Regions from separate parts of the Ewingella allii genome, predicted to be linked through region 1. Evidence: predicted binding sites of a transcription regulator. Region 1 holds the regulator's gene; the other holds the start of a gene.
The links. Region 1 encodes PhoB, which activates phosphate uptake and scavenging genes when phosphate is short. Its sites were predicted from a motif close to CTGTCATAAAACTGNCNNAT; they were not measured.
Positions count from the first base shown of each region.

Region 2: the regulator PhoB is predicted to act here: its motif matches at 2,524-2,543, upstream of SBO83_RS14165 (heavy metal response regulator transcription factor).

Region 1 is NZ_JAWUDN010000002.1:322,467-326,770, reverse strand. Features, by position in the region: gene sbcD (exonuclease subunit SbcD) at 1-1,126, opposite strand, end outside; gene phoB (phosphate response regulator transcription factor PhoB) at 1,353-2,042, shown strand; gene phoR (phosphate regulon sensor histidine kinase PhoR) at 2,158-3,483, shown strand; gene brnQ (branched-chain amino acid transport system II carrier protein) at 4,005-4,304, shown strand, end outside.
Region 2 is NZ_JAWUDN010000006.1:33,024-37,327, reverse strand. Features, by position in the region: gene eptB (kdo(2)-lipid A phosphoethanolamine 7''-transferase) at 1-93, opposite strand, end outside; gene SBO83_RS14170 (heavy metal sensor histidine kinase) at 334-1,782, opposite strand; gene SBO83_RS14165 (heavy metal response regulator transcription factor) at 1,779-2,450, opposite strand; gene SBO83_RS14160 (hypothetical protein) at 2,639-3,253, shown strand; gene SBO83_RS14155 (cytochrome b/b6 domain-containing protein) at 3,414-4,061, shown strand; gene SBO83_RS14150 (molybdopterin-dependent oxidoreductase) at 4,054-4,304, shown strand, end outside.

The DNA.
Region 1 (4,304 bases):
GACGGCGCTCGAAAACTTCGCTGACGCTCAGCTCGCTCAAGGTCTCTTTTTCCTGCTGAGAAATGCTGTTCAGCCGCTGCTCTTTGCTGCGGCGCAGCAGCACCACTTCCACCGGCAGGTCGGCGGTGAGAGCCTGAATGCGGCGTTGAATATCGCTCAGGTAGTCCTGCGTGGCGACCTCGATATCCAGCCACACCGGCTGGTCGCGGGCGGCGTCGGTAAACTGTTTCAGCTGCTGTTCAATCTCGGCCAAAGAGCCCTTGATCATCTGCATCGGCTGGAATTGCGGGATCTCCAGCGTGTCGATGCTGTTTAACTGGTCGCCGGTGAAATCCAATAAATAGACGCTTTTCACCTTACTCAGCTCGTCGAAGCTCAGGGCAATCGGCGAGCCGCTGTAGCGAATATGCTCGGTTTTCGCCACGCACTGGGCGCGGTGAATGTGCCCAAGGGCGACATAATCCACCGGCGGGAAAGCCTGCGCCGGGAAGGCGTCGAGGGTGCCGATATAAATGTCGCGCACCGAGTCCGAGGTGCTGACGCCGACGGTGGTCAGGTGGCCGGTGGCAATAATGGGCAGAGGCAGGCCCAGTTTCTGGCGTTCGGCCTGCGCTGCCTGATACAGCGCGTCATAGTGCGCGGCGATGGCTTCCTGTAACGCCAGCTGCTTGTCGCTGCCGGACTGCCCGGCCTGACTGGCAATCAGGTCGCGCGGGCGCAGGAAGGGGATGGCGCACAGTACCGCGCCCGGCGTGCCGTCGCGATGATTTAAGGTCAGAACCTGCTGGGATAAGTCTTCGCCCACGGTGGCAATTACGCGGGTATTCAGGCAGGAGAGCAGCTCGCGGGACTCATTCAGCGTGGCGACCGAGTCGTGGTTACCCGCCAGCACGATCAGCTGGCAGCCGGTACTTTGCAGATCGACCACAAAACGGTTGTACAGCTCGCGAGCATAGCTCGGCGGCGAGCCGGTATCAAAGATGTCACCTGCCACAATCACGGCGTCAACCTGATGGCGCTCCACCTGTTCTATCAACCAGCGCAAAAACGCCTGATGCTCGGCGGCACGGCTTTTGGTGAAGAAATACTGGCCTAAGTGCCAGTCTGAAGTGTGGATCAGGCGCATGAAACTCCCGTTGTTGGTGTGCTGCAACAGTTTGCCGCAAAGTATAAACGTCAGGCTGGGGGCTGTCCTCGCTAAATCAGGCGGATTTCAACGACATGACGCATTAATGAAGGCTTAGCTACACTTAGTTTGGCTGCTGAGCGATTTTCATAAAAATGTCACAAAACTGACGCATAATCCCCTCCGCAATCAAACAATGATCGCTAACCTTTTGGCAGGACCTACGATGGCTAGACGTATTTTAGTGGTTGAAGATGAAGCTCCGATCCGTGAAATGGTGTGCTTTGTACTGGAACAAAACGGCTACCAGGCAGTGGAAGCAGAAGATTTCGACTCGGCAGTAGCCCGGTTGATTGAGCCATTCCCCGAGCTTATTTTGCTCGACTGGATGTTACCGGGCGGTTCCGGCATTCAGTTTATCAAACATCTCAAACGCGAAGCGCTAACGCGTGAAATCCCGGTCATGATGCTGACAGCCCGTGGCGAAGAGGAAGACCGAGTGCGCGGTCTGGAAGTGGGCGCGGACGACTACATCACCAAGCCTTTCTCTCCGAAAGAGCTGGTGGCGCGTATTAAAGCCGTAATGCGTCGAATTTCCCCGATGGCGGTGGAAGAAGTGATCGACATGCAGGGGCTGAGCCTCGACCCGTCCTCTCATCGCGTTATGGCGAACGAGCAGGCGCTGGACATGGGGCCGACAGAATTCAAATTGCTGCACTTCTTTATGACGCATTCTGAGCGGGTTTACAGCCGTGAGCAGTTGCTGAATAACGTCTGGGGCACTAACGTTTATGTTGAAGATCGCACGGTAGACGTTCATATTCGTCGCTTGCGTAAAGCGTTAGAAACCAGCGGACATGACAGAATGATTCAAACGGTACGTGGAACGGGTTACCGGTTCTCTACCCGTTACTGAGTCATTTATACCCTTGATACTTCAGGATGTCTGGGCGCAAGGCCGCGCTCGGTAACCCCATGATTTTGGGTATAGTATGTAGGGGCCTTTCGGCTCGCCGCAGCGGAGAATCTGTGTGTTAGAACGTCTGTCCTGGAAGCGTCTGGCGGGGGAACTGTTTCTGTTCTGTCTGCCAGCATTGATCATCGGTATTTTCTTCGGCCATTACGGATGGCTGCTATTTGCGTCGCTGCTGGCGGCGCTGGGCTGGAACTATTATAACCAGCTTAAACTCTCTCACTGGCTGTGGCTCGATCGCAGCATCACCCCACCAAATGGCCGCTGGAGCTGGGAACCGCTGTTTTATGGGTTGAACCAGATGCAAATGCGTAACCGTCGGCGGCGGCGTGAACTCGGTCAACTCATCAAACGTTTTCGCAGCGGGGCAGAGTCTCTGCCCGATGCCGTGGTGCTGGCGACCGAAGAAGGCAATATTTTCTGGTGTAACGGCTTGGCTCAGGATTTGTTGGGATTCCGCTGGCCGGAAGATAACGGGCAGCATATCTTCAACCTGCTGCGTTACCCCGAGTTTCGCAGTTGGATTCAGAACCGAGAATTTAACCGCGCGCTGAATTTGCAGCTCAATAATGAGCACTACGTTGAGTTCCGCGTGATGCCTTATTCCGAAGGTCAGCTGCTGATGGTGGCGCGTGACGTCACCCAAATGCGTCAGTTGGAAGGGGCGCGTCGCAACTTCTTTGCCAACGTCAGCCATGAGCTGCGCACGCCACTGACCGTGTTGCAGGGCTATCTGGAGATGATGGAAGACGCCAAGCTGGAAGAGCCTTTCCGCAGCAAGGCGCTGGACACCATGCAGGAGCAGACGCGACGCATGGACGGACTGGTGAAACAGCTGCTGACGCTGTCTCGCATCGAAGCAGCCACCAACATTGATCTCAATGAGAAGGTGGATATGCCGCTGATGATGGGCATGCTGGAGCGCGAGGTGCAGACTTTAAGTAATGGTCGCCACGAGATTGTGTTCCGCGTAAACGACAAGTTGCAGGTGTTTGGCAATGAGGATCAGCTGCGCAGCGCGGTGTCTAACCTGGTGTATAACTCGGTGAACCACACGCCGACTGGCACGCGCATTGAAGTCAGCTGGCAGCAAACGCCGCTGGGGGCGCAGTTTCAGGTCAGTGATAACGGGCCGGGCATTGAGCCACAGCACCTGCCGCGCCTGACGGAGCGCTTCTACCGCGTCGACAAAGCGCGATCTAGACAGACGGGCGGCAGCGGGCTGGGGCTGGCAATCGTTAAGCACGCGCTCAGCCACCACAACTCAAAGCTGGATATCATGAGCGAAGTGGGTGTCGGCACGCGATTTATGTTTACCCTGCCACAGCGTCTGGTGGTGCCAGCCAGTTCCGCTACGCCGGGCAAAGTGAAAGATACGAAGTAATATTCTGCTGGCATGAATGTTAAAAAATAAAAGCTGCTCATCGGGCAGCTTTTTTCTTTTATGCCAGAGGCTTACCCCAGCCTGCCAATCAGTAGCTCAACCTTTCATTAACACCTTATAAACGTACGGGAAACGACCCGTTCTTGGCGATTTCGCGCAGTTTTAGCGGCAATAGTCTGTATCTTGTGCTTAATTTGATGAATAATCATACATATCATGTTTTGCATATCTCTAGTGACTTAGTGATATGCACTGCTTTTTGGTAAAAGTCTGGTCTAAGGCTCTGCTTTTTGGATCTCGGCTTGCCTTTTCACGACATAAACGTTTACCTTACCGCCCGCTGTCGCTGAACTATTCCTGAATTACAACATTTCATCTGCATATCATCAGGCATTTTAGGCTTCTTTCTCTCCTCGAAATGGCATTGTCAGGCGGTTATCTCGCTCATTGACGTTATAACGAAAGAACAGGCGTTAGCATCGGTCACTTTATTCATTTGAACAGGCAACACGACACCAATCATGAGTACTCGTTTATCAAGCAAAGATATTTTGGCGTTGGGCTTTATGACCTTCGCCTTATTCGTCGGTGCCGGGAATATCATCTTCCCGCCGATGGTCGGTTTACAGGCCGGTCCCGCAGTCTGGTGGGCGGCGGCAGGGTTTATGATAACCGCCGTGGGCCTGCCGGTCATGACCGTGATTGCACTGGCTCGTGTGGGTGGTGGTGTTGACGCGCTGAGCTCGCCGATTGGCCGCGCCGCGGGCATTTTGCTGGCTACGGTTTGCTATCTGGCCGTCGGGCCGCTGTTCGCCACGCCG
Region 2 (4,304 bases), on a different contig from region 1:
TCGGAAGAAAATAGGAAGGTTAAGTAGTATCCCCAGGTATAGCGCAATAAACAGTGAAATTTTCTGTTGCGAAAGAGAACGTAGTTTTTGCATCAGTCTGTGAAGCTCTTTTTAGATAATCAAATGCGTATGCTGCCCGCGCGTGCCGAAGTGAAGAGTAAAAATGACGCGTTAGAGTGCACTTCGATAACTAAATCTGACCGGCAAAAAATGCTTTTAGTTCAGATTCAATCATTTCAGTGAATGTAATAACGTAACAATATTAGTGAAATCGATGTATTTCAATAAGATGAAAAGAAATATTTTTCGTATTTTTTTCACCTTATTGAGGAATTATTGAGAAAGTGGTGCTTTTTTCTCCTGATATTCCGTCGGAAATTGCAGTGTAAACCGCGTTTTGCCCTGGGCCATACTGCTGACTGACACACTTCCCTGATGCAACGCCATAATGGCTTGCACGATAGACAGCCCTAACCCGTTGGAGCTTCCCCCTTCGCTGCGCGACGCATCGGCGCGGTAAAACCTGTCAAACAGCTTGCTGCGTTTTTCGGCGGGGATCGGCTCCCCCTGACTCTCGACGTGGATTAGGGTATTGGCCGCCACCTGCTCCACCTGCACGCGGATCTCCGTGCCTTCGTCGCCATAGCGAATGGCGTTCGCCACCAGATTGCTTAAGGCGCGCTGGAACAGGATAGCGTCGGCGTATAGCGTGCCCCCGCCCTGACACACCAGCCGCATGTCGCGCTCTTCGGCCAAACCTTCGAAATAATCCGCCACTCGCTCCGTCTCGGAGGAGAGCGCCAGCGGCGTAATGTTGAGGACGGAATGGGCATGAGAAGCGCGGGCCAAAAACAGAATGTTTTCTACCATGCGCGAGATGCGCTCCAGCTCCTCCATGTTATTGGCCAGCAGGGTTTCATACTCTTCGGTGCTGCGCGGCTGATACAGCGCCACCTGACAATGCCCCATCACCGCGCCCACCGGGGTGCGGATTTCATGGGCCAAATCGGCGGAGAATTGGGTCAGGCGCTCATAGCCGTCAGCCAGACGGTCTAGCATGGCGTTGAACGACAGGATCAGCGGCTGAAGCTCTTGCGGCGCGCCCTCTCGACTCAGACGGGTGCCCAGGCTGGTCGGATGGATGCTGGCCGCCTCCTGCGCCATCTTACGCAGCGGCCGCAGGCCACGGCGGATCACGCTATAACCCAAGGCGGCAATCAGCAGGTAAGCCAGCAGCACCGCCCCCATGATTTCTAGGCGAAACGCCGCCAGCATCTGCGATTCGGCATCCATAAAATGCGCCGCAGAGATGATGACGGTTCGACCATCCTGCATGCGCACCGCCGCAGAAATATAGCGCACCGGCGTGCCATCGGCCGCGGTCAGTCGCTGAATATCAGCCAGCGTCAGCTGGGTGCCGTCGGCCACCGGCGGTGTGTCAGGAAGCGCCAGATGGGACGGATTGACGTTGATGATCGGCGCGCTGTTTTGCAGGCGGAATTGCAACACGTCCTGCTCATTGCCGAGCATGTTTTCAAACAATTGCGGGCTATGGCTGAGCTGGGTCAGCGGGAAGTCTGTCGCCAGCAGCTGGCGAAAATACTGAACGCGACCGCTGACTTGGTAATCCGCGCGGCGAATCAGCTCTTTTTCAATCGAATAATAGAGGTAGAACCCCACCGCGCTGACCACCAGCGCGGCAATCAGGCCAAACAGCAGAGTGGCGCGCAGGGTTAGCGAGGTCGGGCGTTTCGCCTTTAAGGTGTGGGTTTTCACATTCATGGGCGTACTTCGCACACATAGCCAATACCGCGCACGGTGTGGATCAGCTTGAGATCGAAGGTGCGATCGACTTTGGCCCGCAGCCGTTTTACCGCCACGTCGACCACATTGGTGTCGCTGTCGAAATTCATATCCCACACCTGTGAGGCGATCATGCTGCGCGACAGCACTTCGCCTTCGCGGCGCATCAATAAATGCAGCAGCATGAACTCCTTATTAGTCAGCGGGATGACCTGCTCTTGGCGAGTGACCCGGCGGCGCAGCACGTCGAGATGCAAATCTGCCAGCGAATAGGTGTCTGCCTCGCGGGCCGACGGGCGGCGCAACAGGGTGCGAATGCGCAGCACCAGCTCGGTGAAAGAGAAAGGTTTAATTAGGTAGTCGTCGGCGCCCAGTTCCAGCCCGTGAATGCGATCCTGCACTTCATCGCGGGCGGTGAGAAACAGCACCGGCACGTCGCTTTTCTTGCGCAGCACTTCCATCACCTGCCAGCCATTTAGCCCCGGCAGCATCACGTCGAGGATCACCGCGTCATACTCTTCTTCCAGCGCCAAAAACAGGCCGTCAGCGCCGTTGCGGGCTAAATCGACGCGATATCCCGCCTCGCCCAGCCCCTTTTTCAGGTAGTCACCGGTGCTGACGTCATCTTCAATTACCAGTATACGCATGCGGGCTACCTATTAATGAGAGACTCTTGGGCGAATACTTTAGCAGTTTTGTTTGTCATGTTTGATGACAATTTTGTCATCAAGTTGTCATCTCACTGTTCGGGTTTATCGTCCACTCTTAACTAAGCTATACCCTATAGCAATAACACTATCACTTTGATCAACCTGCAAAAATATGGAGAGTTAACATGACGACTTCAACACGCCTGGCGGGCTTAGTCCTCAGCTCGCTTCTGATGTGTACCGGCGCATTCGCAGCAGATAACGTGATTAAACCGACGCGCGGAACCATCGACTCGGTGAATGATTCATCCATGCAAATCACCACCCGTCAAGGTGACAAGCTTGATGTGCAAATCAATGACCAAACCAAAGTTAACAGCGTTTCTAAAGGCCAGATTTCCGATATTAAAGCTGACAGCTTTATCGGCACCGCCGCCGTTCCACAGGCCGACGGCACGCTGAAAGCGCTGGAAGTTCACGTCTTCGCGCCAAGCCTGCGCGGCAGCGGCGAAGGCTTCAACCCGTTTGAATCTGCCGATGGCAAAATCAACACCATGACCAACGGCACCGTCGGCAAGCTGGTCAACAGCAATGGCCGCACGCTGACCGTGAAGTACCACGACGCACAGAAAACCGTAGTGGTGCCAGATGATGTACCAGTGGTGCTGTTAGCGCCGGGCGACCGCAGCTTGCTGAAACCAGGCGTGAAAATCGTGCTGTTCGCCGCCAAAGACGATAAAGGCAACCTGGTTGCTCGTGGTATCGCCGCTGGCAAAGACGGCGTCGCGCCACCAATGTAAAGGCGATGTCGTCAGTCTCCTGTGTCTAACTTTTTACTGACGATAACGCCATACTAAGAGGCCAGGCGGTGCGAAACCCCCTCTTTTCGCGCCGTTTGGCCTCACTCTTTTTCACTCTGCTTGATAGCACAGGAGCTTTCTTGTGAGCCATCAACCTTCGCTGAAACCTCTCTCGTCAGCCCAACCTAAGCCACGAAAAATCCACCCTTGGCCTGTGCGCCTCTGCCACTGGATTAATCTGCTGGCGATGATTGGCATGGTGATGAGCGGCTGGGGTATCTACAACGCCGACCCCCTGTTCGAATTTCTTACCTTCCCGCAGCAAAGCACGCTGGGAGGCTGGCTGGGTGGCAATATTGCCTGGCATCTGGCGGTGATGTGGCTGCTGGCCGTCAATGCGCTGATTTATCTGCTTTGGGGCGCCTTTAGCGGACACTTCAAGCACGACTTTTTCCCTTTTACGCCAGCTTCTATCTGGCGTGACATCGTCAAAGCCATCACCTTCAAGCTGCCTCATAAGCTGGGTGAATATAACGCGGTGCAGAAAGTGATGTATGTCGGGGTGCTGCTGCTCGGCGCGCTGCTGGTGCTTTCAGGGCTGTCTATCTGGAAGCCGGTGCAGTTTAGCGGGCTGGTCTGGTTGTTCGGCGGTTTCGACATCGCCCGTTATGTGCATTTCTTTGCCATGAGCGGCGTGATGCTGTTTGTGGTGATCCACGTTTTGATGGTGCTTCTGGTGCCTAAAACCTTTGTCGCCATGGTCACCGGCGGCAAAAAAACGGCCTTAAAGGAGCACGCCGATGAGTGACAACGCTGACAAACCCAAAATTATTCTCGAGCCAGATCAGCGCAAGCAGCTGGTGAATATCCAGCGCCGCATGCTGCTGCGCTCGGGTCTGACCCTTGGCGCGGTGTCGATGCTCACCGGCTGTAACTTGCAGGATGGCGACAATGTGGACAAGGTGCTGTGGGCCATGTCGCGCTGGAATGACCGCGTGCAGGGTTGGCTGTTTGGCGGGCAAAAGCTGGCGCAGACCTATCGCGCGGACCA